DNA from 2 places in the Pseudomonas sp. PDM25 genome. Region 2 is predicted to be linked to the other one. Evidence: riboswitches for the same ligand, from Rfam matches in the RefSeq annotation. Region 2 holds a riboswitch; the other holds the start of a gene.
The links. Region 2 has a riboswitch for cobalamin ahead of cobW (cobalamin biosynthesis protein CobW). Riboswitches for the same ligand answer to the same signal wherever they lie in the genome.
Positions count from the first base shown of each region.

Region 1: another riboswitch for cobalamin. It lies ahead of cobO (cob(I)yrinic acid a,c-diamide adenosyltransferase); the one in region 2 lies ahead of cobW (cobalamin biosynthesis protein CobW).

Region 1 is NZ_JAHUWL010000007.1:11,676-27,224, reverse strand. It holds gene KW848_RS14485 (cobyric acid synthase) at 1-1,037, opposite strand, end outside; gene cobD (threonine-phosphate decarboxylase CobD) at 1,034-2,026, opposite strand; gene cbiB (adenosylcobinamide-phosphate synthase CbiB) at 2,019-2,927, opposite strand; gene bluB (5,6-dimethylbenzimidazole synthase) at 2,924-3,574, opposite strand; gene KW848_RS14465 (cobyrinate a,c-diamide synthase) at 3,571-4,971, opposite strand; gene cobO (cob(I)yrinic acid a,c-diamide adenosyltransferase) at 4,982-5,593, opposite strand; cobalamin riboswitch at 5,673-5,904, opposite strand; gene KW848_RS14455 (hypothetical protein) at 6,059-6,643, shown strand; gene KW848_RS14450 (sorbosone dehydrogenase family protein) at 6,713-8,026, shown strand; gene KW848_RS14445 (O-methyltransferase) at 8,144-8,797, opposite strand; gene KW848_RS14440 (C40 family peptidase) at 8,813-9,349, opposite strand; gene KW848_RS14435 (C40 family peptidase) at 9,514-10,161, opposite strand; gene hda (DnaA regulatory inactivator Hda) at 10,388-11,092, opposite strand; gene KW848_RS14425 (AI-2E family transporter) at 11,323-12,396, opposite strand; gene KW848_RS14420 (DUF2066 domain-containing protein) at 12,435-13,496, opposite strand; gene purM (phosphoribosylformylglycinamidine cyclo-ligase) at 13,879-14,937, shown strand; gene purN (phosphoribosylglycinamide formyltransferase) at 14,937-15,549, shown strand, end outside.
Region 2 is NZ_JAHUWL010000006.1:273,124-288,672, forward strand. It holds gene cobN (cobaltochelatase subunit CobN) at 1-1,943, opposite strand, end outside; gene cobW (cobalamin biosynthesis protein CobW) at 1,947-3,008, opposite strand; cobalamin riboswitch at 3,107-3,322, opposite strand; cobalamin riboswitch at 3,578-3,807, shown strand; gene KW848_RS13575 (CbtB domain-containing protein) at 3,928-4,131, shown strand; gene KW848_RS13580 (CbtA family protein) at 4,143-4,850, shown strand; gene KW848_RS13585 (cobalamin biosynthesis protein) at 4,847-5,260, shown strand; gene cobM (precorrin-4 C(11)-methyltransferase) at 5,344-6,090, shown strand; gene nfuA (Fe-S biogenesis protein NfuA) at 6,373-6,957, opposite strand; gene KW848_RS13600 (fatty acid cis/trans isomerase) at 7,056-9,350, opposite strand; gene metH (methionine synthase) at 9,506-13,216, shown strand; gene KW848_RS13610 (DUF2970 domain-containing protein) at 13,368-13,586, shown strand; gene KW848_RS13615 (ABC transporter substrate-binding protein) at 13,583-14,656, opposite strand; gene KW848_RS13620 (nitrite/sulfite reductase) at 15,180-15,549, shown strand, end outside.

The DNA.
Region 1 (15,549 bases), on a different contig from region 2:
ACCTGGTCGCCGAGCATTTGCAGACCACCGCAAATCCCCAGCACTTTGCCGCCATAACGCAGATGACGACTGATCGCAGTGTCCCAGCCATTGGCCCGCAGATACGCGAGGTCGCTGCGCACGCTTTTCGAGCCGGGAAGAATAATCAGGTCCGCCGGTGGAATCGCCTGACCGGGGCCGACAAATTGCAGATCCACCTGCGGATGCAGGCGCAGCGGATCGAAATCGGTGTGGTTGCTGATGCGCGGCAGCACCGGCACCACCACTTTCAGCACCTGATCGGCCTTGTCGGTCTGACGCTGGTCGATGCCGTCCTCGGCTTCCAGGTGCAAGTCCATCACGTAAGGCAGAACGCCGATCACCGGTTTGCCGGTGCGCGCTTCCAGCCAGTCGAGACCCGGTTGCAGCAAAGCGATATCGCCGCGAAACCGGTTGATAATGAAGCCTTTGACCCGCGCCTGCTCGCTGGGCGATAGCAGTTCCAGCGTGCCCACCAGGTGCGCGAAAACCCCACCGCGATTGATGTCGGCGATCAGCACCACCGGACAATCCACGGCCTCGGCAAAGCCCATGTTGGCGATGTCGCCGGCACGCAGATTGATCTCGGCCGGCGAGCCCGCGCCTTCGACCATGACCACGGGATAAGCCGCGCTCAGCCGTTCATGAGAGGCCAGCACTGCTTGCATGGCGATGGCTTTGTAGTCGTGATACGCGACTGCGTTCATCGTCGTGACCGCGCGGCCATGGATGATCACTTGAGCGCCGGTGTCGCTATTGGGTTTGAGCAGCACCGGGTTCATGTCGGTGTGCGGCTCAAGGTTGGCGGCCTGAGCCTGCACCGCTTGCGCACGACCGATCTCGCCACCGTCGGCGGTCACGGCGCTGTTGAGCGCCATGTTCTGTGGCTTGAACGGCACGACGCTGACGCCCTGACGCGTGACCCAGCGGCACAACGCCGTTACCAGCGTGCTTTTACCGGCGTCGGACGTCGTGCCCTGCACCATCAAAGTCGCGCCCTGCACCCTCAACGTAGTCATTGGGTTTCCCTAGCGTAGGCTTCGAACGCTTGCGCGAGACGTGTCCAGTCGGCTTCATCGGCGGGCAAGCCGAAACGCAGGCTGCTGTTGTGCGTGAACAACCGCAGCAGAATGCCGCGCCGTGCCATGAATTCATGCAAGGCTTCGGCGCGTTCGGTGATCATCCATTGAAACAACGCGCAGCCGCCCTGTGGTTTGAAACCGTGCTGTTCCAACAGCAGCGCCAGACGCTCGCTGGCCTCTTCAGTGCGAACCCGTTGCCGGGCATGCCCTTCGGTATCCAGCAGACAGGCCTGACCCAGTACCCGCGTCGGCCCGCTGACCGCCCATGGTCCCACTTGCTCGGCCAGCAACTTGAGCAACTTGCGCTCGGCCAGCGCGAAACCCAGGCGCACACCGGCCAGGCCGAAAAACTTGCCGAAGGAACGCAGCACGATCAACCCGACCCGATTGGCAAAAGGTGCCAGGCTCAGCTGCGGCGTGTTGTCCATGAACGCCTCGTCCACCACCAGCCAGCCACCGCGCTGGGCCAGCCGCGAGTGCCAGTCGAGCAGGCGACTGGGTGTCAGGCTCAGGCCGGTAGGATTGTTCGGGTTGACCACCACCAGCACGTCGAGGCTGTCGAGATAAAAATCGACTTCCTGCTCCAGCACTTCACGCACGATGTAGCCATTGCGGCGCCACGCTTCGGCGTGTTCGGCGTAACACGGCGAGAGCACGCCGACCTTGCCCGCCCGGCGCAATCGCGGCAGCAACTGGATCGCCATTTGCGAGCCGGCCACCGGCAGCACCTGAGCGGCGCCGTAATAATCACAGGCCGCCTGCTCCAGGCCGTCATCGGTTTCCGGCAAACGCGCCCAGGCCCGCAACGGAATCTCCGGGACCGGAAACGGCCAGGGCGCGAGGCCGCTGGACAGGTCGAGCCACTCAGCTTCGGCGATGCCGTATTCGAGCGCCGCCTTGCGTAACCGACCACCGTGCTCAAGCATAAAATTCAGCCCCCACGCAGAGGATCAGCAACCATAACCATACCCCGCGCTGGACCAATTGCCAGCCGCGGTCGATGGAGTCGGCGTCCGCCGGTTCGCCTTCGCCCAATGGCGGACGCTGATGCAGTTCGCCGTGATAAATCGCCGCTCCACCCAACTCGACACCGAGCGCTCCGGCACCGGACGCCATCACCGGGCCCGCATTCGGGCTGTCCCAGGTCGGGCCCTGGGTGCGCCAGCATTTCAGCGCCAGACGGGTTTTGCCCAGCAGCGCGTAGGTCAATGCCACCAGGCGTGCTGGAATATAGTTGAGGACATCGTCGATCTTTGCAGCCGCCCAGCCGAAACGCTCGAAGCGCTCATTGCGGTAGCCCCACATCGCATCCAGCGTGTTGCTCAAACGGTAGAGCACCACGCCAGGCGCGCCGGCCACGGCAAACCAGAACAGCGCAGCGAATACCGCATCGCTGCCGTTCTCCAGCACCGATTCTGTAGCGGCGCGGGCGACTTCGGTTTTATCCAGTTCGCTGGTCTGGCGGCTGACCAGATAACTGACACGTTTGCGCGCCTCGTCCAGATCATCACTGCGCAGCGCCTTGGCCACCGGCTCGACGTGTTCACCGAGACTGCGCATGCCGAGGGCGCAATAGAGCACCAGAATCTCGACGATCCAACCGACATAGGGCGCCCAGGAAAACGCCGTGGCCAGCAGGGTCAGCGGTAACACCGCGATGACCCAGGCAGTGACACCATGACTGCGCCAGCCGCGACCTTCACCGTTGAAACGTTGCTCGATGCGGTCGGCAAAACGGCCGAACGCCACCAGCGGATGCCAGCGTTTGGGTTCACCCAGCAGCGCATCCAGCGCAACCGCGGCGACACTCAACAACGCCACACTCATTGACTCACTCCCCAATAATTTTCATACAGCAGCTCACTGAGCGGACGCGCCTGCGCCCAGCCTTCGAGTACCAGCATCGGCGCCGGATAGAATTCCTTGACCGGCCCCAGGCAAAGAACGGCCAAGGGCTTGGCTCCGGCGGGCAAACCCAGCAAGTCCGCCAGTGCTTGCGGCTCGAACAGCGAGACCCAGCCCATGCCCAATCCTTCAGCGCGGGAGGCCAGCCAGAGGTTCTGAATCGCGCAGGATAGCGAGGCCATGTCCATTTCCGGCATCGTGCGACGGCCGAAGATATGACGCTCGCGATCATCCATCAGCGCCGCGACCAGCACCTCGGCGCAGTCGTTGATGCCTTCGACTTTCAGCTTCATGAATTCGTCGGTGCGCTCGCCGAGGGCTTCGGCGGTGCGGATGCGTTCTTCTTCCACCAGTGACTGGATCTTGCCGCGCAGGGTTCGATCGCTGATGCGGATGAACCGCCAGGGCTGCATCAGGCCGACACTCGGCGCCTGATGCGCGGCTTCGAGCAGGCGCCGCAGCAACTCGGGCTCGACCGTGCCACCGCTGAAATGACGCATGTCGCGGCGTTCGCCGATGGCTCGGTAGACCGCTTCGCGTTCGGCTTGGCTGAATGCGTTGTCAGTCATGGCCTCTTCGCGAGCAAGCCCGCTCCCACAGTGGAAGGTGTGCTGCCTGAAGAAACGCGGCCCCCTGTGGGAGCGGGCTTGCTCGCGAAGGCGGCCTCAAGGTCAGGCGCAAACAATGCGGCAATCGCCGAAGGATTGGACGGAAAATAAAAGTGCACATAAGAAGCCGTCATCCGCCCCTCACGATAAACCGCCTCCGCCCCACGCCCACCATTCGGGCTCAGCCCACGAGCAATCGGCTCAAGTTCAGTGCTGGTCAACGAATGGTGATAGGTGTGCCCACGCAACAAACCTTCTGGCAACTCGACTGCCTGCAACGCCAACGCGGCCAGACGCTTTTGCATCACCGCATCCCCCGCCAGCAAGCCGACCAGTTCAGCACGAGTGCCCTCGACATCGGTCAACGAATCGAGCAGATACAGCATGCCGCCGCACTCGGCCAACAACGGTTTACCCGCCGCATGGTGAGCGCGGATGGCGGCCAGCATCGTGGTGTTCTGTGACAGCGCTACATGGTGCAATTCGGGATAACCGCCCGGCAGATAGAGGCTGTCTGCCTCCGGCAATTGCGCGTCACGGATCGGTGAGAAAAACGACAACTCGGCGCCCATCGCTCGCAGCAAATCCAGGCTTGCACCGTAGGTGAAGGCAAACGCTTCGTCACGGGCCACGGCGATACGCACACCGGCCAGCAACGGTTCTGCAGCGATCACATCAGGCGCGGCGAATTCCACCGCCGGTGGCAGCGCGACCTCGCAACTGCTGGCCAGCGCATCGGCCGCTGCATCGAGACGCAGGTCAAGATCGTTCAACTCACTGGCCTGAACCAGCCCGAGATGCCGACTCGGCAATTCGATCCCGGTTTCCCGGGACAAGGCGCCGTACCAGCGCAAGCCTTCAGTGAGGCTGCCTTCCAGTAATTGCGCGTGACGCAGGGTGCCGACGCGGTTGGCCAGCACACCGGCAAACGGCAAGTCCGGCTGATACTTTGCCAGCCCCAACGCCAGTGCGCCAAAGGTCTGGGCCATGGCAGTGCCGTCGATCACACCGAGCACCGGCACACCGAAGTGCCGCGCCAGATCAGCACTCGACGGCGTGCCGTCGAACAGCCCCATGACGCCTTCGATGAGGATCAGATCGGCTTCGCCGGCGGCTTCCCACAACAGCCGACGACTTTCCTGCTCGCCGACCATCCACATGTCCAGTTGATACACCGGCGCACCGCTGGCGCGCTCGAGAATCATCGGGTCAAGAAAGTCCGGGCCGCATTTGAACACGCGCACTTTGCGCCCCTGATTGCGATGCAAACGGGCCAGCGCGGCGGTGACGGTGGTCTTGCCCTGACCGGAGGCCGGTGCGGCAATCAATACCGCCGGGCATTGACGATGGCTATTCATAAAGTGCAGCTCACAACTCGACGCCTTTTTGCGCTTTGATCCCGGCCTGGAACGCGTGCTTGATCACGCCCATTTCGGTGACGGTGTCGGCCAGCTCGATCATCTCCGGCTTGGCGCCGCGACCGGTCACCACCACATGCTGCATCGGCGGACGGGCCTGCAAGTCGCTGAGCACCTGATCGAGATCCAGATAGCCGTGCTTGAGTGCAATGTTCAATTCATCCAGCACCACCAGGCCGATCGACGGATCACGCAGCAATTCGCGCGACACCGCCCACGCGGCTTCAGCGGCGGCGATGTCACGCTGGCGATCCTGGGTTTCCCAGGTGAAGCCCTCGCCCATCACATGAAAACGCACCTGTTCCGGGAAGCCCCGGAAGAACAGTTCTTCGCCGGTGCTGCTGCGCCCCTTGATGAACTGCACCACGCCACACTGCATGCCGTGGCCCATGGACCGGGCGAGCATGCCGAAGGCCGAGCTGCTTTTGCCTTTGCCGTTGCCGGTCAGCACCAGCAGCAGGCCGCATTCATTCGGGGAATTGGCGATGCGTTCGTCGATCACGGCTTTTTTGCGCAGCATGCGCGCCAGATGACGTTCGTCACGATCGGGGGTATCAGTCATGGGGAGCTCTCCGTTGAGGCTGGATAACGGCGGGCAGGCACAAGAATAGACGGCAAGAAGCCTGGCATCGCCCACCGTGATGCCGCTGGATGGATCAGGCCGGTCTCCGGGCTCATGAGCGGCGATTTGCCTGACTGCGCGCCTTCCCATGTCGACGACACAGTGGCTCAAGGCGCAGCCTTCACTCATTTACCGTTGCGGGGGCAGCGCCGGGATCATGGCTCTTCGTCGCTTGAAGAGAGTCACTCACCGGCTTCCCTGTTTCACTCTGTCGACCAGGGTCACAGAGCACCTGAAACAAGCCGCGAAGGTTAGAGGGTTGGGGATGGAGCGTCAATTGAAGACGGGCAGCCTGCGAGCGAATAACTGCCGCCGATCAATTATCTGACGCCAATCTTGTGCCACACTCTCAGCAGTGATATCAAAGAGCCACAATCTCACAACACAATAACAAGGGTGAGCCACATGCAAGGCATGATCATCAGCAATCCGAAGCTGGAATTCCTGCGCCCGGTGCTGGAACGCTGGTTTGACTGTATCGACCGCTACAACGCCGTGCGCGGCGATAATGACACGCCTTACTGGTACGACGAAAAAGCCAACCTGAGCCTGCTTTCCGCCGCGGCCTGGATGGCGGAAATGGTCACGTTGCAACAAACACCGACCCGCAAACAGGTCGAGGAAGGCGAACGCAATGGCCGCGCCGATCTGTTTATCGCGACCAGCGAAGAACGCGCTTACCTTCAGGCGACGCAACGCTGGCCACGCGTCAACAGCCTGAACCTGACTCAAGCATTGCAGGACATCACCAGCGAGGCCAAACGCATCAGCTACGCCAGCGACCTGAAACTCGGCTGCCTGTTCGTTGCGCCGCAAAAAGCCCAACATAGCGCCACCCCGGAAGAACTCCAGGACATGGTCGACGATCTGCAAAAAGAACACACCTGCGCGGTGGCCTGGTACTTCCCCTATGCCTATCGCAAGTTGCGCAACGAAGCCGGCAACTATCACCCCGGCATAGCCGTGCTGTTCAAGGAAGCCCGCGGCTGACCGGTTGAACCATCGCGCACCTGCGCTTCTCTATTGATTAGGTCAATGCATTCATTAGGGAAGATCAGCATGCGCAAGCCCCCGCTCGCTCTCGCCATCGTGCTCGCCGGAGGGCTTGCGGCCTGTGGTGAAACCGCCAGGCTGCAAGTCTCCGACGGCACCGGCCCATCGCCCAAGCTGCCAGAACCGAACAAGACCCTGATCCCGACGGTGAACATCGCCCCGGCGATTGGCTGGCCGGACGGTGCGAAACCCATCGCCGCGACAGGCACTCAGGTGGCGGCATTTGCCGACGGTCTCGATCACCCGCGCTGGCTCTACGTATTGCCCAACGGCGACGTCTTGGTCGCCGAAACCAACGCACCACCCAAACCCGATGACGGCAAAGGCGTTCGTGGCTGGGTCATGGGCAAAGTCATGGGCCGTGCCGGCGCCGGCGTACCGAGCCCGAACCGCATCACGCTGCTGCGGGACAAGGACCACGACGGCATCGCCGAAACCCGCACGGTGTTCCTGGAAAACCTCAACTCACCCTTCGGCATGACCTTGGTCGGCGATGACCTGTACGTCGCCGACACGGACCGCTTGCTGCGCTTCCACTATGAAAACGGCGAGACGGCAATCAAGTCGCAGCCGATGAAGGTGATCGACCTGCCGGGCGGCACGCTGAATCACCACTGGACCAAAAACGTCATCGCCAGCAAGGACGGCAGCAAGCTGTATGTCACCGTGGGCTCGAACAGCAACGTCGGTGAAAACGGTATGGATCAGGAGGAAGGTCGCGCGGCAATCTGGGAAGTGGATCGCGCCACCGGCAACCATCGAATCTTCGCCTCGGGGATTCGCAATCCAAACGGGCTGGCCTGGGAACCCCGGAGCGGCGCATTGTGGACGGCGGTCAACGAGCGCGACGAAATCGGCAGCGATCTGGTGCCGGACTACATCACGTCAGTGAAGGACGGCGGGGTCTACGGCTGGCCTTACAGTTATTACGGTCAGCACGTCGACGTTCGCGTCGAGCCGCAAAACCCCGGCCTAGTGGCCAAGGCCATTGCGCCGGACTACGCGGTCGGCCCGCATACCGCCTCGTTGGGCCTGACGTTTGCTGAAGGCAACAGACTGCCAGCGCAATTCAAGGAAGGAGCATTCATCGGCCAGCACGGCTCATGGAACCGTAAACCGCACAGTGGCTACAAAGTGATTTTCGTACCGTTCAGCTCAGGGAAACCGAGCGGGCCGCCGATGGATGTGCTCACCGGTTTCCTCAACAACGAGGAAAAAGCCATGGGCCGGCCGGTAGGCGTGGTGATTGACCGGCAGGGTGATTTGTTGGTGGCGGATGACGTGGGCAACAAGGTGTGGCGGGTTTCTGCTACCCAATAACTGATACTCACATCACTTGTGGGAGCGGGCTTGCTCGCGAAGAGGTCATGACATTCAGCATCTTTGTTGACTGTTACACCGTCTTCGCGAGCAAGCCCGCTCCCACAATAACCGCGCTCAACGCTTGCGACACAGCGTGAGGCCATCCCCCAACGGCAACAACGACAAATCCACACGCGAGTCATCCTTCAAGGCGCGATTGAGCGCCTGAATGGCCCGGGTGTCTTCGCTCTCGGGATTGTCCTCAAGCACCCGACCACTCCACAGCGTGTTATCAAACACCGCCAGACCGCCGACGCGCAGCAGTCGCAATGCGTGCTCCAGATAGCGTGGGTAGTTGGCTTTGTCGGCATCGATGAAGATCAGGTCGAATGACTCTGGCTGATCCAGCTGAGCCAGGGTTTCCAGCGCGGGGGCCAGACGCAGATCGATCCGCTCGGCAAGCCCCGCTTCCTGCCAGTAACGGCGCGCGGTGGCGTTGTAGTCACCGGGAATGTCACAGCAGATCAACGAACCGTCATCCGGCAATGCAGCCGCCATGCACAAGGCGCTGTAACCGGTGAAGGTGCCGATTTCCAGCAAACGCTTGGCACCGGTGAGTTTCACCAATAGCGCGAGGAATTGCCCCTGCTCCGGTGCCACCTGCCAGCGAGCCATGGGCAGCGCCTGGGTTTCGTCACGCAAACGCTTGAGTAACGGCGTTTCGCGCAGGGAAACGTCGAGCAGGTATTGATACAGGGAATCGTCGAGATTGAGTGTGCGAGCGGTCATGACAACCTCTGCCATTTAGGGATTGCGTGCCAAGTGCTCAGGTTGCAAGACGCGCTTGGCGCTCAGATAGGCTTTCTGCCAGTAAGCTTTGGACAAGCTATCGAGCTTCACCGTGCCACCGGTGGCCGGTGCATGGACGAAGCGACCTTCGCCGACGTAGATCCCGGCGTGACTGACCTGGGAACCGCCATTGGTGGCGAAGAAGATCAGGTCACCGGTTTGCAGGCCTTCCTTGCCCACGCTGGCCGCCTGCATGCTGATCATCTCGCGCGTGGTACGCGGCAGAGAGATGCCGGCGACGTCACGGTAGACATAACCGATCAGCCCGCTGCAATCGAAACCCGAATCCGGCGTGTTGCCACCCCAGCGATACGGCGTGCCCACCAGGCCGAGCGCGCGGAACAAGACGTCTTCTGCCTCAGGGGAGAATGCTTGGGAGGAACTGAAAATAATGGGTGCGCGAACCACCGGCGCAGGTGGCGGTGTACGGCTGGCGCAGGCGCTGAGCAGCGCTGCGAAGAACATGATTGCGAGGCGGGCCGACATCGACATATGCAGAGCATCCTGATCTGGCTGCGGCTTTTTCTGCAGGGGGCGCAGAAAAGAAAACCGCCTGCGCAGGACGCAGGCGGTTTGCCATCAATAATAGATCGGATTCTAGCTGCTACGCGGCAAACTTCAAGTAAGACTTTAAGTTCACCTTACAAAAAGTCCGCTTACTTGCGCGCCGTGACGATCGGGGCCGCAGTCGGTGCCATCGCGAGTGCGCGCTTGGCTTCGATGAAGGTCTTGCTCCAGTAGCTGTCGCCCAGGTTATCGATCCGGACACCACCGCTTTTGCGGCTGCTGGAATGGATGAACTGGTTGTCACCCAGGTAGATCCCGGCGTGACTGACGCGGCCGCGACGGCCATTGGTGGCGAAAAACAGCAAGTCGCCCGGCTCCAGCTTGCTGCGAGAAACCAGCGGAGCGTCGACGTTGATCATTTCGCGAGTGGAGCGTGGCAGGTTCAGGCCGGCTTCTTCACGAAACAGGTAACCGATGAAGCCGCTGCAATCAAAGCCAGCTTCGGAGGTGCCGCCGAAACGGTAACGGGTACCGATCAGGGACATGCCGCGTTCGAGGATGCTGTCGGCCAGAACCGGAAGCTGGTACGACTTGCCGCCGGCGAAGTCTGCCAGTTCTTTATCGGTGGCCGCTTCTTCCTGGAAAAGAGCTTGCTGATAAAGAGCGGAAGATTGAGCGGTAGCAGAATTTTTAACCTGCTGTTGTTGCTCTTGCTGGGACACTGGAGAGTGAGCAGCGCAACCGAACAACAGGGTGACGAGTGCGAGAGGCACGAGGGGTGCAAAGCGATTTAGCATGGGCACGACCGTGGCTGATAGTTCTAAAGAAGCCGAGACTATGCCTACTATCGACCTCATTTGCAAATTCAATCGATCTTTATGTGACTTCTTGGTTTCGCGTTTACATCTAAGCGCTTAAGCCCGTTTTAGACGTTCGCGCAGCCTGCAGCCCTGTAGGAAAGCGGAATTCTTGACGCCTGAAAGATGCCGAAACCCGCCAGGGCCTTGGCTTTACCGGCTTTTGTTACCAGCCAAGCGTTTCTTTCAGAAAGGGAATGGTCAGCTTGCGTTGAGCTTGAAGGGAAGCCTGATCGAGACGCTCAAGCAGCTCGAAGAGCGCACTCATGCTGCGCGTACCGCGGGTCAAAATGAAATGCCCGACTTCATCGGTCAAGTGCAGGCCGCGACGAGAGGCGCGCAGTTGCAAGGCACGCAATTTGTCTTCGTCGGAGAGCGGACGCATCTGGAAGATCAGCGCCAACGTCAGACGGGATTTGAGGTCTGCCAGCTTCACCGGCAGCTCACGCGGGGATGTCGATGCAGCGATCAGCAGACGTCGACCGCTGTCACGCAGACGGTTGAACAGATGGAACAACGCCTCTTCCCAATCCGCCCGACCGGCCACCGCCTGCAAATCATCCAGGCAGACCAGTTCGTACTGTTCGAGGTTGTCGAGGATGGCGATGCCGCGATCAAGCAGTTCGGCCAACGGTAAATACACCGCCGGCTCCCCCAATTGCTCGAAGCGCAGGCAGGCCGCCTGCAACAAGTGCGTACGCCCTACCCCGTCCTTGCCCCAGAGATAAATCAGGCTTTCGGTCCAGCCGGCGTCGGCTTCGCATAGCCGCTCGACATAGCCGAGTGCAGCGGCATTGGCGCCTGGATAGTAATTGATAAAGGTAGCGTCATCACGCAGACGCACACCTAGGGGCAGCTGAATCGGTTTCATGCTGACTGAACAGTTCCAAAGGAACCGTTAGTGGCCTCTGTGTAAAGTTTGCGAAGTTTATACCCGTGAGGCGGGTCGCACAATGCGACAGACCACAAGCAAAATCAAAGGTTTGCGTTAACACACTGGTTTTATGCCAGTTTCTTTGGCGGCGCATGTGACAGCCGCGTGAGGGATTCGGGTCAACCTGGCAATGAACCAGGCTGCCCGCGATGTTTGATCAGGCCCTCTTAAATCTCGGGCTCATCAACACCGCTGTACATATCAGAATCTTTATACAAATCATGCACATGGCGCACCAGCACCATGATCACCGCCGCCACCGGCAGCGCCAGCAGCACACCGGTAAAACCGAACAGCTCGCCCCCGGCCAGAATCGCGAAGATCACCGCCACCGGGTGCAGACCGATCCGGTCCCCCACCAGCAATGGCGTCAGCACCATGCCTTCCAGCGCCTGACCCACCATGAACACCGCGACGATTCCGATCATGGGATACAGATCGCCACCGAACTGGAACAGACCGGCAATCAAGGCAGCACCGATCCCGATAACGAACCCCATGTACGGCACGATCGCCGCCAGACCGGCAATCATCCCAATCAACAGCCCCAGTTCCAGCCCAACCAACATCAGGCCCGCCGCGTAGATCACGCCCAGCGCCACCATCACCAGCAACTGCCCGCGCACGAATGCACCCAGCACTTCATGGCATTCACCCGCCAGGATCACAACGCGCTCTTCGCGATCACGGGGCAGCAGACCGCGGATCTTCGCCATCATCAGGTCCCAGTCCCGCAGCAAATAGAAACTCACCACCGGGATCAGCACCAGATTCGCCAACCAACCGATCAGCGCCAGCCCGGAAGCCGTCGCCTGACTCAGCACGACCCCGACAATGTCAGTGGTCTGGCCCATGTGCTCGCTGATTGCCGCCTTGAGCTTGTCGAATTTCCAGAAATTATCCGAGAGTCCGAATTTCGATTGCGCCCACGGCAGTGCGGTGTGCTGCAACCAGTCGAGCATCTGCGGCGCCAATTCGTACAAGCGAAACAGCTGCTTGGCGAGCATCGGCACCAACACCACCAGCAGTGTCGTGAAGATCAAGGTAAACAGCGCAAACACCGCCACCACGCCCCACGTCCGAGAAAGGCCGGCCTTCTCCAGCCGATCCACCAATGGATCGAACAGATAAGCCAACAGCAGCGCCACCAGAAACGGCGTCAGGATCGGATGCAACAGCCAGACAAACACGCAGAGCAGAACCACCCCACCCAACCAGAACCAACGCCGCGTATCGGCCATGTACAACTCCATATGCATCTATATAAAGAAAGAAAAACTTACCAACGGAAACGCAATTGCGGCATCGGTGCCGGCGCTGGTGCTACGGCCGGAGCCGAACCGGCGGCGGCAGGTTGAACGGGTGCGGTGGGGGCTGGCGCCTCACCTGCAGGAACTTCCTGCAACCTGGCCAGCGACAATTGCGCCTTCAACTGTTCGGCGCTGCCATTGACCCGATAGAGAATCCGGTCGCCGTCGACACTTTGCAGGCGCGCACCAAACGGTTCCAGCAAACGCCCAAGCGTCGCGTAGTGTTCCAGGTTCATGCCCTGCACTTCGAGCAATTGTTCGCCCGAAGCACCCGGCTTGACGACAAACCGCGGCGCCAGACGCTCGCTGACCGCCAGCATCACCGCATCGGCCACCGCGGCCTGATCCGCGCCCTGCACGCTGCCCGCCTCCTTCTGGTCGCCGAGCCACAAATGCCACTTGGCCTGCCACTGTCCGCCCTCTTCACGGGCATGCACCGCGAGCAAGGCGTCAGCGCTGTAACGCTCCGATACCCCGCGCAGTGGCGTCGCGTCCGTACCTTCCAGATTCGGCGCAGTGGCGACGATCTGCTCACTCAGATCGGCCAGCGGCAGGCGCAGCGGCAGACCACGGTGTTGTGCTGCTCGACGTAGCGGTGCAGCACTGGCCTGGCCATCACCGACCAGGCTTGAACCCTCGGTGGAATCGTTCAACCACCAGCCGAGGATCGAAGGCCGGTTCGCCCCCCACAACGACAGCCCGGCACGACGCAACGCTTGCTCGGTGGAGGCTGGGTCGAAATCGACCTTCAGCACTTCCGGCGGGCCGGCGTCAAAGCCGTACTGACTGATGATTTGCTGCGGGTCCTTGCGCAGCGCCGCCAACCCGGGACTTTGCGCAGCCTTGGGATCGCCGGTCAGACGCAACACCAGCGTATCCAGCGCTTGCTGGGTCGCTTGATCGCGCACTTCCGGGGTTTGACCACTGACAGGCTGACGCACCTGATACAGATTTTTGACGGTTTCGGCATGACTCGCCAGGCTGACCAATGACATACAGCCGGCAAACAAAAATCTAGAAAAAAAACGCATGGAGGATTCCTGACGACAAGAGCGGCTGGAACAGGCCGCGTGAACCGGATTGAGCAAGGCTGTGACCACGCCCCCCAGCAAAACATTCACCTGACCCTGGTAAGTTTTTGCACTGTCCTAACGATAGACGGTTAATAGCGATACCTTATACAGCCATGAAGGATGCGGCCAACACGGGCAATGAAGGTTTTTTTAAGCGGATATGCCCCTGCCGTCGGCGTGAGGATGGCCGCTGCCCCTCAAGCCTGATAAAATCGCGCGCCTTCGCAGACCGGCAACAGCCGGGCACCCTGAAATTCGCGGATGGCAATCGCCTTCGTCAGTTTCGGTGGTCCCACTGGACTCGGTCGTTACCCCTGAATCCCCCCTAAAGGCCTGGATCATGAGCAAGCAACCCTCCCTGAGCTACAAGGACGCCGGTGTAGACATCGACGCCGGTGAAGCATTGGTCGAACGCATCAAGAGCGTCGCCAAGCGCACTGCGCGCCCGGAAGTCATGGGCGGCCTGGGCGGTTTCGGCGCCCTCTGCGAAATCCCGGCCGGCTACAAGCAGCCCGTGCTGGTTTCCGGTACTGACGGTGTCGGCACCAAGCTGCGTCTGGCGCTGAACCTGAACAAGCACGACAGCATCGGCATCGACCTGGTTGCCATGTGCGTGAACGACCTGGTGGTCTGCGGCGCCGAGCCGCTGTTCTTCCTCGACTACTACGCCACCGGCAAACTCAACGTCGAAACCGCGACCCAGGTCGTGACCGGCATTGGCGCTGGCTGTGAATTGTCCGGCTGCTCCCTGGTTGGCGGCGAAACCGCTGAAATGCCTGGCATGTACGAAGGCGAAGACTACGACCTGGCCGGCTTCTGCGTCGGCGTCGTGGAAAAATCCGAAATCATCGACGGTTCCAAAGTCGCTGCCGGCGATGCCCTGCTCGCCCTGCCGTCTTCCGGCCCGCACTCCAACGGCTACTCGCTGATCCGCAAGATCATCGAAGTGTCCGGTGCCGACATCGAAAACATCCAGCTCGACGGCAAACCGCTGACCGACCTGCTGATGGCTCCGACCCGTATCTACGTGAAGCCGCTGCTCAAGCTGATCAAGGAAACCGGCGCGGTCAAAGCCATGGCCCACATCACCGGTGGTGGCCTGCTGGACAACATCCCGCGCGTTCTGCCAAAAGGCGCACAAGCGGTGGTTGACGTCGCGAGCTGGACCCGTCCTGCGGTGTTCGACTGGCTGCAAGAGAAAGGCAACGTCGACGAAAACGAAATGCACCGCGTGCTGAACTGCGGCGTGGGCATGGTCATCTGCGTTGCTCAAGAGCACGTTGAAACTGCGCTGAACGTCCTGCGTGAAGCCGGCGAGCAGCCTTGGGTCATCGGTCAGATCTCCACCGCTGCCGAAGGCGCGGCTCAGGTTGAACTGAAGAACCTCAAGGCTCATTGATGTCCCAGACCTGTGATGTGGTGGTGCTGTTGTCCGGCACCGGCAGTAACTTGCAGGCCTTGATCGACAGCACGCGGACCGGCGACAGCCCGGTCCGCATCGCTGCGGTGATTTCCAACCGCGCCGACGCCTACGGCCTGCAACGCGCCAGGGACGCGGGTATCGACACCCGCACCCTGGATCACAAGGCTTTCGAAGGCCGCGAGGCCTTCGATGCCGCGCTGATCGAACAGATCGACGCGTTCAACCCCAAACTCGTGGTACTGGCCGGTTTCATGCGCATTCTCAGCGCTGACTTCGTGCGCCACTACGCGGGTCGCCTGCTCAACATCCATCCTTCGCTGCTACCCAAATACAAAGGGTTACACACCCATCAGCGCGCGCTGGAGGCCGGCGACACCGAGCACGGCTGTTCCGTGCACTTCGTCACCGAGGAACTCGATGGCGGACCACTGGTCGTACAGGCAGTAATACCGGTAGAGTTGCACGATTCGCCGCAAAGTCTGGCGCAGCGAGTTCATACACAGGAACACCTGATCTACCCGTTGGCTGTACGCTGGTTTGCCGAAGGTCGTTTATCACTCGGCGAGCAAGGTGCTTTACTGGATGGAA
Region 2 (15,549 bases):
TCGCGCTGCAATTCCCGGGCACGGCGCGGATCGAGCAATTGCGCTTCGTAATACTCGTCGGCGAGTAGTTCGAGGTTGCGCAACGGGCCGTACGTTTCGGCGCGGGTCAGCGGCGGCATCAGGTGATCGATGATCACCGCCTGCGTGCGGCGCTTGGCCTGGGCGCCCTCGCCCGGATCGTTGACGATGAACGGATAGATGTTCGGCAGCGGTCCAAGCAGCGCATCCGGCCAACAATGCTCGGACAGACCGACGCCTTTGCCCGGCAACCATTCGAGGTTGCCGTGCTTGCCGACGTGGATCACGCCGTGGGCGCCGTAGGTGTTACGCAACCAGAAATAGAACGCCAGGTAACCGTGAGGCGGCACCAGGTCCGGGTCGTGATACACCGCGCTCGGATCGACCTGATAACCCCGCGCCGGTTGAATGCCGACGAAGGTCAGGCCAAAGCGCAGCCCGGCGATCATCATCCGCCCGCCACGGAACATCGGATCGTTTTCGGGCGAGCCCCAACGTTCCAGCACGGCTTGGCGATTGGATTCGGGCAAGGCGCTGAACATCAGGTTGTAGTCGTCCAGCGCGAGGCTTTGCATACACGGGCGCTGGTCGAGGGTGTCGAGGTCGTTGCTGACGCCACCGAGTAATTGCTGGATCAACGCGGTGCCTGTGTCGGGCAATTCGGCGGGTAGCGGATAACCTTCTTTATGCAGCGCACGCAGGATGTTCAGCGCCGCGGCTGGAGTGTCGAGGCCGACACCATTGCCGATGCGCCCGTCGCGGGTCGGGTAGTTGGCGAGGATCAGGGCGATGCGTTTTTCAGCGTTGGGCACCCGCGCCAGATCGATCCAGCGTCGCGCCAGTTCAGCGACAAAATCCATGCGCGCAGGTGCAGGCCGATAGCAGACCACATCGGATTGGCTGCGCTCGCTGCGCCAGGCCAGGTCTTTGAAGCTGATCGGTCGGCTGATGATCCGCCCATCCAGTTCCGGCAGCGCGATGTGCATCGCCAGATCACGCGGGCCGAGGCCTTGTTCGCTGGCGCGCCATCCGGGCTCGTTGTCCTGGGCGCAGATCGCCTGGATCACCGGGATGTTGCGGCGAAACGGTCGCAAATGCGGCGCTTCGGGGCTGGATTGGGCGAAGCCGGTGGTGTTGAGAATCACGCCGGCCTCGACTTCATCCAGCCAGTCCTCGACCACCGTCAGGCAGCCGGGCTCTTTCAGACTGGCCACAGCAATCGGCAACGGGTTCAGCCCCGCGGCCTGCAAACGCTGGCAGAAAACATCGATAAAACCGGTGTTGGCCGCCTGCAAATGCGAGCGGTAGAACAGCACCGCCGCCACCGGTTGACCGGCCTGCCAGTCGGCTTGCCAATCCTTCAGTTCAGCGGGGCTTTTGTGCGGGTGGTAGATCGCCGTGCGCGGCAGGGTTTGCGGCTCGGCCCAGGCGTAGTCGCGATCCAGCCAACGATTGGCAAGGCAGCGGAAAAAATCCAGGGCATTGCTCATGCCGCCCTGACGCAGAAACTGCCAGAGCCGATCGCGGTCTTGCGCGTCCACCGTACTCAGGTCGCTGAGTTCCGGGTCCGGGCGGTCATCGCCCGGCACCAGAATCAGCTGCACACCACGCTCCGACAGTTGCACCAGACGCTCGACGCCGTAACGCCAATAGGCGATACCGCCGTGCAGCGAGATCAGAATCACCTTGGCGTGGCGCAGCACTTCGTCGACATACAGGTCGACCGAGGCGTGATTCTGCACCTGCATCGGATTGGCCAGGCGCACGCTGGGGTAATCGTCGGGCAACTGCTGCGCCGCCTCGGCGAGCAGTGCCAGGCTGGAGTCGCCGCTGCACAGGATCACCAGCTCGGCGGGGGTTTGTCCAAGGTCGGCAATGTTGTCATCCGACACGAAACCGCCGGGCTGGGTCCTGAGCAGGTGCATGGCTTAAACGCTGAGCGCAGCGCGCAATTGCGCTTCAAGCAGAGTGGCGTCCAGCTCCTGACCGATCAACACCAGGCGCGTGGTACGCGCTTCGTCGGCGCCCCACTGCCGGTCGAAGTGCTTGTCGAAACGTGTGCCCACGCCCTGGATCAGCAAGCGCATCGGCTTGTTCGGAATTGCCGCGAAGCCTTTGACCCGCAGGATGCCGTGCTTGACCACCAGTTGGGTCAGCACGTCCAGCAGCAGGCTTTCGTCGGCTTGCGGCAGGTCAATCGAAATGGAATCGAAGGCGTCGTGGTCGTGATCTTCCTCGCCTTCATGGTGATGGTCGTGGTGGCTGTGACGGCTGTCGATGTGCTCTTCGGAACCGGCGCCGAGGCCGATCAGCACGTCCAGTGGTACGCGACCGCTGCTGGCTTCGATGATTTTCACTGCTGGCGGCAGTTCTTCGGCGACTTCCAGGCGCACGCGAGCCAGGTCTTCAGGGCTGATCAGGTCGGCCTTGTTGAGGATCACCAGGTCGGCGCTGGCCAGTTGGTCGGCGAACAGTTCGTGCAGCGGCGATTCGTGGTCCAGGTTCGGGTCGAGTTTGCGCTGGGCATCGACCTGGTCCGGGAAAGCCGCGAAGGTGCCGGCGGCGACCGCTGGGCTGTCGACCACGGTGATCACCGCATCAACGGTGCAGGCGCTGCGGATTTCCGGCCACTGGAAGGCTTGTACCAGCGGTTTTGGCAGGGCCAGGCCCGAGGTTTCGATGAGGATGTGGTCGAGCTCGCCGCGACGGGCGACCAGTTCGCGCATCACCGGGAAGAACTCTTCCTGAACGGTGCAGCACAGGCAGCCGTTGGCCAGTTCGTAGACGCGGCCGTTGGCTTCCTCTTCAGTGCAACCGATGGAGCACTGCTTGAGGATTTCGCCGTCGATGCCCAGCTCGCCGAACTCGTTGACGATCACCGCAATGCGACGGCCCTGAGCGTTGTCGAGCATGTGCCGCAGCAAGGTGGTTTTGCCCGAGCCGAGGAAGCCGGTAACGATGGTGACGGGGAGTTTGGCCAGTGTTTTCATCGGATGCCCTTTGGCAAGGTGGCGGGCATACGGGACGACAATCGCTGCGACGGAGGCGCGCGCAAGAGTTCCGCCACCGGATCACCCCGCCCGGTTGTAGTGAGAATCTGTGTCGAGGCAGGTCTCCTGGCTGACGGTGTGCCGGGCTGGTGGGCCTGGCATTCGCTGCGCCTTCCCGCGAACCCGTTGCACAGGGTTTGCAGTGGCGTGGCAGCGAACATCACCGTTCACAGTTGCGGGGGCAGCCGCGGCATCGACCGCGTTCCCTTCTTAGCTTCGGCAGACGCCGAAGAACCTCGAAAGCGCAAGGCTACGCATCGTGTGGGGGCGGGTCAATGTCCTTGGGCTGATCGCGGTCCCTGTGGTGAGGGGGGTTATCTGTGGCGAGGGGATTTATCCCCGTTGGGCTGCGAAGCGGCCCCCTGCATGTCCTCAGGCATACCCCGCAAGCAGGTCTTGCGACGGCTTCGTCGCCGGACGGGGATAAATCCCCTCACCACAGATAATTCCCTCACCACAGCTCAAACGAGAACCCTTGCCAATTGACGCCCAACCCCCGCCCATGCTCTCCTACACGCCTTGTTATGGGTGCCCTTCACAGGGTGAAACGGGAAACCGGTGAATCATGTGCTTTACTCTAAAGCCATGTCAGTCCGGTGCTGCCCCCGCAACGGTAAGCGAGCGAAGCGTCAGATCCACTGTGCCAGCAGTTCGGCATGGGAAGGTGATGCTTGCAGGTCAAGGCGAAAGCCAGCGCCCCTCGTGAGCCCGGAGACCGGCCCGCAACACAAAGTGACCATTACGATCACTAAATAACAAACCCGCGGTGGGCGGGCGCTGTTTGAACCTCTGCGTGCCCGACTCGCAGGGGTCTTCCATGCGCTCTATATCACCCGCTGACAGACCAGAGGGAAGCGCCATGTCGATCATCAGCAGCACCGGCAGCAACACCGATAAGAGCACCGCCAGCACTACCAATACCCTGACTCAACGCCTGACCGCCGCCGTGTGTGCGTCGATCCTGGGTGCCAGCCTTGTGTATTTCGCCGGTTTCTCGCACATAGAAGCGGTGCACAACGCCGCTCACGATACCCGCCACAGCTCTGCATTCCCGTGTCATTGAGACCAGCCAACATGATCAAGCGTATCGCGCAAACCGCAGGGTTCACCGGGCTGCTGGCCGCCCTGTTGCTGACCTTGCTGCAAAGCTTCTGGGTGGCTCCGCTGATCCTGCAGGCCGAGACTTACGAAAAATCCGAGCCCGCCGCGGTTGAAGTTCACGAACACGCCGCAGGTGCTGTCGCCGCTCACACCCACGATGCTGAGGCCTGGGAGCCGGAAGACGGCTGGCAGCGCGTGCTGTCCACCACCGGCGGTAACCTGGTGGTAGCGGTCGGTTTCGCCCTGATGCTGGCCGGTCTTTACACCTTGCGCGCACCGACCAAAACCTCCCAGGGCCTGCTTTGGGGACTGGCTGGTTACGCGACGTTCGTGCTGGCACCGACCCTCGGTCTGCCGCCTGAGCTGCCAGGCACTGCCGCCGCTGATTTGGCACAACGGCAGATCTGGTGGATCGGCACGGCTGCCTCCACCGCGGTCGGCATCGCATTGATCGTGTTCAGCCGTCACTGGCTGATGAAAGTGCTCGGGGTGGCCATCCTGGCCGTTCCTCATGTGATCGGCGCACCACAACCGGAAGTCCACTCGATGCTGGCTCCGCAAGCCCTGGAAGCTCAGTTCAAAATCGCTTCGCAGTTGACCAACGCGGCATTCTGGCTGGCCCTGGGCCTGATCAGTGCCTGGTTGTTCCGCCGCAAAAGCGATGGTCAATACCACGCATGACCGAGATCAGCACAGCGCCGACCTTAGTGGTCGGCCTGGGCTGCCAGCGCGGCTGCCCCGTCAGCACGCTGCGGGCGCTGCTCGATCAGGCGTTACAGGCTCATAAAATCGAACTTCACCAGATCAAGGCCCTGGCCAGCATCGACCTGAAGCGCGAAGAACCTGGCTTGATCGAACTGGCCGAACAGCTTGAGTTACCGTTGATGTACTTCAGCAGCGAACAACTGGCCGGCTATCAACCGCAACTCAGTCACCGCTCGGACATCGCGTTCGAGCGCACCGGCTGCTACGGCGTAGCGGAAAGTGCCGCCCTGGCCCTGGCCGAACAACTGGCCCAGGCACCGGCAAAATTGCTGATTCCACGACAAAAATATGCCCAGGCCACCTTGGCATTGGCCTGCGCTGCATAAAATCCTCGATAATCCCCGCCATCGATCATGAGCAATCTTCATCTGAAGCCTTGCCCTGCCCCTTTTTCTCACAGGAACCGACGATGACCGTCTACTTCATTGGCGCAGGTCCCGGCGACCCGGAACTGATCACCGTCAAAGGCCAACGGCTGATTCGCAGCTGCCCGGTGATCATCTATGCCGGCTCTCTGGTGCCCGCCGCCGTGCTGGAAGGCCATCGCGCCGAACAGGTGGTCAATAGCGCCGAACTGCACCTGGAACAGATCATCGAGCTGATCAAATCCGCCCATGCCAAGGGCCAGGACGTGGCCCGGGTGCACTCCGGCGATCCGAGTCTTTATGGTGCGATTGGCGAGCAGATCCGCTACCTGCGCGAACTCGACATCCCGTTTGAAATCATTCCCGGCGTCACGGCCACGGCGGCCTGCGCGGCCCTGTTGGGCGCGGAACTGACGCTACCCGACGTGTCGCAAAGCGTGATCCTGACTCGCTATGCCGACAAAACCGCGATGCCCGCCGGCGAAGAGCTTGGCAGCCTGGCGCAGCACGGGGCGACGATGGCGATTCATCTGGGGGTCAATCATCTGGAGAAGATCCTGGCCGAACTGCTGCCGCATTACGGCGCGGATTGCCCGATCGCGGTGATTCACCGGGCGACCTGGCCGGATCAGGATTGGGTGGTGGGGACGCTTGAAGACATTGCCGCGAAGGTTGAAGCCAAGGGGTTTCGGCGCACGGCGTTGATTTTGGTGGGGCGGGTGTTGGGTAGCGATCACTTCAGCGAGTCGTCGCTGTATCGCGCGGGGCATGCGCATCTGTATCGGCCCTGAGCCAAGCACAACCCTGTGAGTGAAGGGATTTACTGTGGTGAGGGGGTTTATCCCCGTTCGGCGGCGAAGCCGTCGCTAAACCTGCTTGCTAGGTCCGCCTGAAAGAATGCAGGGGTCCGCTTCGCGGCCCAACGGGGATAAATCCCCTCGCCACAGATAAATCCCCTCACCACAGTAAATCCCTTCACCACGGTAAATCCCGTCATTCACAGGCTATTTATCGCCCATAAAAAAACGGCGCTCACGGGGCGCCGTTTTTTATGTCTGCAGCGAACACCTTACTTAGTAGTAGGCGTTTTCTTTCTGCGTATGGTCGGTGACGTCACGAACACCCTTGAGCTCGGGAATGCGCTCGAGCAAGGTGCGCTCGATGCCTTCGCGAAGGGTGACGTCTGCCTGGCCGCAGCCCTGGCAACCGCCGCCGAACTTAAGCACGGCGATGCCGTCTTCGACCACATCGATCAGGCTGACCTGACCGCCGTGGCTGGCCAGCCCCGGGTTGATCTCGGTTTGCAGGTAATAGTTGATACGCTCGTTGATCGGGCTGTCGGCGTTGACCATCGGTACTTTGGCGTTTGGCGCCTTGATGGTGAGCTGGCCGCCCATACGGTCGGTGGCGTAGTCGACAACCGCATCGTCCAGGAACGCTTCGCTGAACGAGTCGATGTAAGCGGTGAAGCTTTTGAGCCCCAGCGCCGTGTCTTCAGGTTTTTCTTCGCCCGGCTTGCAATAAGCAATGCAGGTTTCGGCGTACTGGGTGCCAGGCTGGGTGATAAAGACGCGGATGCCGATGCCTGGGGTGTTCTGCTTGGAGAGCAGATCAGCCAGATAATCGTGGGCGGCGTCGGTAATGGTAATAGCGGTCATGGAAACTCCTCGCAGGCTTGGGCGCAGTTTACGCCAATCATCGCGCCGTACAAAGTCCTAGTATTTTTGTCGGGAAAGCACACTGAATCACAGGCACCTCAGAGGTTCTGATATCGGTTCATGTCCAGCACGCCCTCTTCCACCGGGTCGGTCTCGTGGACATACCGGTTCAAGTCATGAAAGTAGAACCAGAACTGCGGATGGCTGCGGCGAATCCCCCAGCGCTCGACGATTTTCTCGAATCGATTGGCGTCCTTGGCGTTTTCCATCTCGTCCACGAACTCAGGCACTTGCCCGGCCGGAATGTTGAACATGAAGTTCGGATAGCTGCTGAGCACGCCCGGATAAATAGTCAATGTGTCGAGCCCCGGCTGATACCGCAGGGATTCACCGAGCAGGAATGCAACGTTACTGTGTGCCCGGTTGCGCAGCAGGCTGTAGACCTCGCGCTTGCCGCTTTGGGTTTCGATGCGCAACAGGGTCGCTTCCGGCAACTGATCGATAACCTTCAGCCCGGCCGCCGGACGCGAAGTCAGGCGACTCAACGCCTGTTCGGCGCTCTGCAAGGCCAGGTCGATGTTCGGCCGCGAGCAATAAGCGCCGTCACAACGATTGATCGGATCCGGCTTGGCGTTGAGGTCGCCGTAACGGACCAGCAATTGCTGGGCGAAATCGCGTTTCGGGTCCTTTTTGTCCAGCACCAGCGCCGTCTCTTTATCGTTATCGATGGCTTCGTAATTCAGCCACATCTTGAATTTGCCGCCGCTCTGGTACCAGTCGTCGAGGTAGTCGTCACGCGAATCGGCAGGCATCAGGCGCAGAAAGTTCTGCTCCGCACCGTTGCGGATCAGGTCGAAATACAGGCGGGTCTGGGCTTGATGGGAGACGTTGCCGAACACGTCGAAGTTAACTGCCAATTGATAATACGTGCGCTCCAGCAGCGGGAAGTCAAACAGCCACATCGTTTGCGGCACGTCACCGATCAGGCCTTTGTTCACCGAGGCACTGTCGAAATGCCGGAAGATCGTCAACAAGGCGTTATCGTTACCCGCCCACAAGGTCGACCAACTCGGCGCCGGCGCATCGGCGTAACTGTCACGGCGTAGCGCCTCGTACTCGTTACGCTTGTCGCGGTAGTCACGCCACAGGCTCAGGATGCTGCCGACATCGTCGTTCTGCCCCGGCATCGCCAACAACGGCGTGGCCTGGCCGCGATACTTCGGATCGATGATGTAAAGGTCATGCTCAGGCGCCTGGAACAGTGCCCAGAAGTTATCGCGGATCACGTCGGTGGCGATCTGGCCGCGGCAGACCGGGCCGCGAATAAACGTACGGACGAAGTATTCGGCGTTATCGAGCATGAATTGATAACGCGCCTGGGCCGGGATCGCCTCGAACGTGGTGAACGGATTGGCCCGACGCTCCGGCCCGTATCCCGGCAAGGCGTCGACTTGCCAGTTGCCGTTATAGAAAAGGCTTTTGATCCGGGCCATCTTCGCCGGACTCAGCGGGTAAGTGATGTGGGTCTTCTGCACGATCACACCTTGCACCGGCCACAGGCGGTAATACACCTGAGTGCCTGGATCGTCATTCGGGCGGCGGGTGTTGATCAGGTCGATCGGCTGGCCGGTCGGCGTGCGCGAACGTACCCACTGAAAGAAATGCCCTGGCTCGCCGTCCTTGAAATACAGGTGAGCGAGAAACCAATGCTCGAACAACCAGCGCCCCACCAGGCTTTGCCGTGCGCCCGGGGCGTTGAGCAGGTTTTCCCACAGAACCACCTGCAACGCCTCCTTGGCGCTCGGCACAAGGCCTTGCTCGTCAATCGGCGCGCCGGACGCCAGCCAGCGTTGCAGCGTCTGGTATTGCTGATCGGTCAGGCCGGTAACCGCCAGCGGCATGCCTTCTTTGGGGTGAGAACGGGCATAGCCGTCGAACTCCGCAGGCATTGCGCACTGGGTTTCCCGATTCAGTCCCAGAACGATCTCTTCCGGTAGTTTGGCATTGGGTTGCAACGGCGTTTGGTGGCCCAGCTCGAGCATGCGCGCCATCAGCGCCGCCTGGTTGCCTTGGGCGTCGAGCACCGAATAAAAGCCTTTTTGCTGCCAGGCGCGTTTGCCAAAAGCGTCATAAAACAGCCGGGTCGGCGCTGCGGCTTGGCGGCGTTCGCCGTCGTAGACCAGGGTCTTGGTCGCACCGCGGCCCGCCCCTTCCCCACTGCCCAGATTGAGCTGACAGGCGGCGTCATAGCAGGCATGGCAGGCCACACACTTTTCAGTGAAGATCGGTTGTATGTCGCGGCTGTAGGAAATGGCAGTAGAAATGACCGAATCCTGCGCGGCAGCGCTCCAGCTTAAAAACAGCAAAACCATGCTGATGACGCGATAAGACATATCCCTGGTCCCGATCATGAAAAAACGCCGCGATTCTACCGGTCCGCACCCCACTCCAACATGAGCGATATTCATGCAAAACCGGGACATGCTCTAAAACCGCACAGGTTTGCTATTATCCCGCCCCTTCGTCATGGTCTTTCCGAGTAGTCCAAATGTCCGATCGCAGTGTTCGCCTTCAAGCTCTCAAGCACGCCCTCAAAGAGCGCATCCTGATTCTCGATGGCGGCATGGGCACGATGATCCAGAGCTACAAGCTTGAAGAGCAGGATTACCGCGGCAAACGCTTCGCCGACTGGCCAAGTGACGTCAAGGGCAACAACGACCTGTTGATCCTGACGCGTCCGGACGTGATTGGTGCCATCGAGAAAGCCTACCTGGATGCTGGCGCCGACATTCTGGAAACCAACACCTTCAACGCCACCCAGGTGTCCCAGGCCGACTACGGCATGCAAGGCCTAGCGTACGAGCTAAACGTAGAAGGCGCGCGTCTGGCGCGCAAGGTCGCAGACGCCAAAACCCTGGAAACCCCGGACAAGCCGCGTTTCGTCGCTGGCGTGCTCGGCCCGACCAGCCGCACCTGCTCGCTGTCGCCTGACGTGAACAACCCCGGCTATCGCAACGTGACCTTCGATGAACTGGTGGAAAACTACACCGAGGCTACCAAAGGCCTGATCGAAGGCGGCGCCGACCTGATTCTGATCGAGACCATTTTCGACACCCTGAACGCCAAAGCGGCGATCTTCGCGGTGCAAGGCGTGTACGAAGAACTCGGCGTCGAGTTGCCGATCATGATCTCCGGCACCATCACCGACGCCTCCGGCCGTACGCTCTCCGGCCAGACTACCGAAGCGTTCTGGAACTCCGTGGCCCACGCCAAGCCGATCTCGGTCGGCCTGAACTGCGCCCTCGGCGCCAGCGAATTGCGCCCGTACCTGGAAGAGCTGTCGAACAAGGCCAGCACCCACGTTTCTGCGCACCCGAACGCCGGCCTGCCGAACGAATTCGGCGAGTACGACGAACTGCCGGCGCAAACCGCAAAAGTCATCGAAGAATTCGCCCAAAGCGGCTTCCTCAACATCGTCGGCGGTTGCTGCGGCACCACGCCGGGCCACATCGAAGCCATCGCCAAGGCCGTGGCCGGTTATGCGCCGCGTGAAATTCCGGACATCCCAAAGGCCTGCCGCCTGTCGGGCCTGGAACCGTTCACCATCGATCGCAACTCGTTGTTCATCAACGTCGGCGAGCGGACCAACATCACTGGTTCAGCCAAGTTCGCCCGTCTGATCCGTGAAGATAACTACACCGAAGCCCTGGAAGTCGCCCTGCAACAGGTCGAAGCCGGCGCCCAGGTGATCGACATCAACATGGACGAAGGGATGCTCGATTCGAAGAAGGCCATGGTGACCTTCCTCAACCTGATTGCCGGTGAACCGGACATCTCCCGCGTACCGATCATGATCGACTCCTCCAAGTGGGAAGTGATCGAAGCCGGCCTCAAGTGCATCCAGGGCAAGGGCATCGTCAACTCCATCAGCATGAAGGAAGGCGTCGAGCAGTTCATTCATCACGCCAAACTGTGCAAACGCTACGGCGCCGCAGTCGTGGTGATGGCCTTCGACGAAGCCGGCCAGGCCGACACCGAAGCGCGCAAGAAAGAAATCTGCAAACGCTCCTACGACATTCTGGTCAACGAAGTCGGCTTCCCGCCGGAAGACATCATCTTCGACCCGAACATCTTCGCCATCGCCACCGGTATCGAAGAACACAACAACTACGCTGTGGATTTCATCAACGCCTGTGCCTACATCCGTGACGAACTGCCCTACGCGCTGACCTCGGGCGGCGTGTCCAACGTGTCGTTCTCGTTCCGTGGCAACAACCCGGTGCGCGAGGCGATTCACTCGGTGTTCCTGCTGTATGCAATCCGCAACGGCCTGACCATGGGTATCGTCAACGCCGGCCAGCTGGAGATCTACGACCAGATCCCGGCTGAGCTGCGTGACGCCGTTGAAGACGTAGTGCTCAATCGCACCCAGGAAGGCACTGACGCCCTGCTCGCCATTGCCGACAAGTACAAGGGCGACGGCAGCGTCAAGGAAGCCGAGACCGAAGAATGGCGCGGCTGGCCCGTCAACAAGCGTCTGGAGCATGCCCTGGTCAAGGGCATCACCACGCACATTGTTGAAGACACCGAAGAATCCCGTCAGTCGTTCGCCCGCCCGATTGAAGTGATCGAAGGCCCACTGATGTCCGGCATGAACATCGTCGGCGACCTGTTCGGCGCCGGCAAAATGTTCCTGCCGCAGGTGGTGAAGTCCGCCCGCGTGATGAAGCAGGCCGTGGCCCACTTGATCCCGTTCATCGAACTGGAAAAAGGCGACAAACCGGAAGCCAAGGGCAAAATCCTGATGGCCACGGTAAAAGGCGACGTGCACGACATCGGCAAGAACATCGTTGGCGTTGTGCTGGGTTGTAACGGCTACGACATCGTCGACCTCGGCGTGATGGTCCCGGCGGAGAAAATCCTGCAAGTGGCCAAGGAGCAGAAGTGCGACATCATCGGCCTGTCCGGCCTCATCACCCCTTCGCTGGATGAAATGGTCCATGTGGCCCGCGAGATGCAGCGCCAGGACTTCCATCTGCCGCTGATGATCGGTGGCGCGACCACCTCGAAAGCGCACACGGCGGTGAAGATCGAGCCGAAATACAGCAACGATGCAGTGATCTACGTCACCGACGCTTCCCGCGCCGTGGGCGTGGCGACGCAATTGCTGTCCAAGGAATTGAAGCCGGCGTTCATCGAGAAGACCCGCCTGGAATACATCGAAGTCCGCGAGCGTACCGCCAACCGCAGCGCCCGCACCGAGCGCCTGAGCTACCCGGCGGCCATCGCCAAGAAGCCGCAGTTCGACTGGAGCACTTACGAGCCGGTCAAACCGACGTTTACCGGCGCCAAGGTGCTGGACAACATCGACCTGAAAGTCCTGGCCGAATACATCGACTGGACGCCGTTCTTTATCTCCTGGGACCTGGCCGGCAAATTCCCGCGCATCCTCACGGATGAAGTGGTCGGTGAAGCCGCCACGGCGTTGTACGCCGACGCCCGGGAAATGCTTGCCAAACTGATCGACGAGAAACTCATCAGCGCCCGTGCGGTGTTCGGTTTCTGGCCGGCCAACCAGGTGCGTGAGGATGACATTGAAGTCTACGGCGATGACGGCAAGCCGATTGCCAAGCTGCATCACTTGCGTCAGCAGATCATCAAGACCGACGGCAAACCGAACTTCTCCCTGGCTGACTTCGTTGCACCGAAGGACAGCGAAGTAACCGACTACGTGGGTGGTTTCATCACCACGGCTGGTATCGGTGCCGAAGAAGTGGCCAAGGCCTATCAGGATGCCGGCGACGACTACAACTCGATCATGGTCAAGGCACTGGCCGACCGCCTGGCCGAGGCGTGCGCCGAGTGGCTGCACCAGCAGGTCCGTAAAGACTACTGGGGTTACGCCAAGGACGAGACGCTCGACAACGAGGCGCTGATCAAAGAGCAATACACCGGTATCCGCCCTGCCCCAGGCTATCCGGCCTGCCCGGATCACACCGAGAAATCCACGCTGTTCAAGTTGCTGGACCCTGAGGCCTCGGAAATGAAAGCCGGCCGCAGCGGCGTGTTCCTTACCGAGCACTACGCCATGTTCCCGGCAGCAGCGGTCAGCGGTTGGTACTTCGCTCACCCGCAGGCGCAGTATTTTGCCGTGGGCAAGATCGACAAGGATCAGGTGCAGAGCTACACGTCGCGCAAGGGCCAGGAATTGAGCGTGACCGAGCGCTGGCTGGCGCCGAACCTGGGTTACGACAACTAGCCCCCCACTGTGGGAGCGTGGCTTGCCCGCGATGAACGATGACGCGGTTTCCCTGTGAGACCGCGGCGCTTCCATCGCGGGCAAGCCACGCTCCCACAGGTTTTTGGGGATTGTCTATGCTTAGCTCTCACACATTGGTGACGAGGGGTTTATGGACGATCCAGCCGACAACAAGCCGCCCACTTTCTGGCAGATGCTGCACAGCGTCCTGGCGGCGGCGTTCGGGGTGCAGAGCGGGAAGAACCGGGCCCGAGACTTCACTCACGGCAAGCCCAGTCATTTCGTGATTCTGGGGATTTTGTTCACCGCGGTGTTTGCGTTGACGCTGTATGGCATCGTGCAGCTGGTGGTGCATCTGGCTGGGGTTTAGCGCATCAAGGTTTGCAGACTGAACGGATAGCGATACGACGTCGACCGGCCCTTGGCTGAAAGGCGGCGGAAGTTCACACCGTAATCCGGTGATTCACCCATGGCCAGCAAACGCCTGGCCTGTGCCTTGTCGATCAGTTGCAACAACGGGATTTGCCGGTCTCGGCCGCCGTAATGGCTGAGATCCACTCCCTGATCAAGATCATGCAACGCCACCAGTGCCCAGCCGCCCAACGTGAAGTGCCCGCCCAACAGCACGCTGATGCGTCCGTCAACTGTCGCCTGTAACGCCGCCGGCGAGGTATTGACCGCACTGAACAACGCATCCTTGCCGGGTATCCCGCCCGCCTCCGAATACGCCTGCATGGCGCCAAACGCCATTTCGTCATTGGCTGACCACACCAGCGAGACCTTCGGGTAACGCCGGAACAACAGTTTGGCTTGTTCATAGGCCCGTTCCCGGGTCCAGCCGCTGTAAACCAGTTGGCGCAAGCGCACTTCAGGGTGCTCGGCCAAGGCACGCATCATGCCTTGCTCGCGCAATTGCGCCGAAGGGGTGATCTTCAGGCCGGAAAACGCCAACAACTCGATGACCTGACCGGGCGCCACGGGCGGATGTTGGCGAATCAGTTCCTTGAGCATCAGGTAGCCACCCTCCTCGTCGTTGGGCACCAGGCTGCCCAGTCGATCAGAGCGATCCCCCAGCAGACTCTGCTGATTGGCCGTCAGCGAAGCGTTGACCATAAACAGCTTCACCCCGCTGCCTTCGGCCAGGCGAATGATCTGCGGAGCGACGTACTGTTCGTTGGCGAACATCAGATAGTCCGGACGATCAGGGCCTTGCAGCGCCTGACGGGCCTGCGCCAGCGTGAGCTCCGGCATGCGCCGGGAATAGAGAATTCGCAGATCAATGCCCAGATCCGTGGCTGCCGCCTGCATGAATTGCGAATAGCTGACCCAGAAGGCTTCGTCAGTCTGTCCAGGGCTGAGGAACAATACCGATTCCGCGCGCGCAACAGGGCCGTAAACCGCGCCAAGCATCAGCAGGAATGAGTAGAAAAACTTCAACATTGATCGTCCGAGCCCCCCGGCAATTCGCCGCGCATTATAGCCAGCGAAGTCCCGGAAAACGGCGCTTATTCCGGTTATTGTCCGACAATCGTCGGAATGAGGCCCGGACGGGGTCGGTTATTGATGACTGACCCAAAATACCGCGGTGCCCACGACCAGGATGATCAGGAACAGAATGGCCCAAGCATCGACCGTGCTATCGGGTTTTGACGTTTTGGTAGGGTTGCTCATTGCATCGCCTCTTGTCGGTTTTATCGGTGATTGCATAAAGACTCGAGCACAGTTAAGACGATGATTGCCCGCACCACAAATGTGGGTTTTACGTCATTGGATCTCATTAGTCGTTTTGGTTCTTTACATATACTCAAACATCACTTTTGCGCATAACTGCAAACTGGTATCTTGCCCCGGCTCCGTTGGGAGTGCGCGGCCGTGCGCGCAGAATTGCCGAGGCAGTATCGGAGACTTCCAAGCGAAAAACGCAACTGGATCCGACCGGCCCAAGCCTGAGAACAGGACTTATATGTACGTATATGACGAGTACGATCAGCGGATCATCGAGGACCGCGTCAAGCAGTTCCGTGATCAGACCCGACGCTATCTGGCAGGCGAGCTGAGCGAAGAAGAATTCCGCCCTCTGCGCCTGCAAAATGGCCTTTACATTCAGCGCTTCGCGCCGATGTTGCGGGTGGCGGTGCCTTACGGCCAACTGACTTCGCGCCAGACGCGAATGATGGCCAAGATTGCCCGTGACTACGACAAGGGCTATGCCCACATCAGCACCCGGCAGAACGTACAGTTCAACTGGCCGGCGCTGGAAGACATCCCGGACATCCTTGCCGAACTGGCGACCGTGCAAATGCACGCGATCCAGACCAGCGGCAACTGCTTGC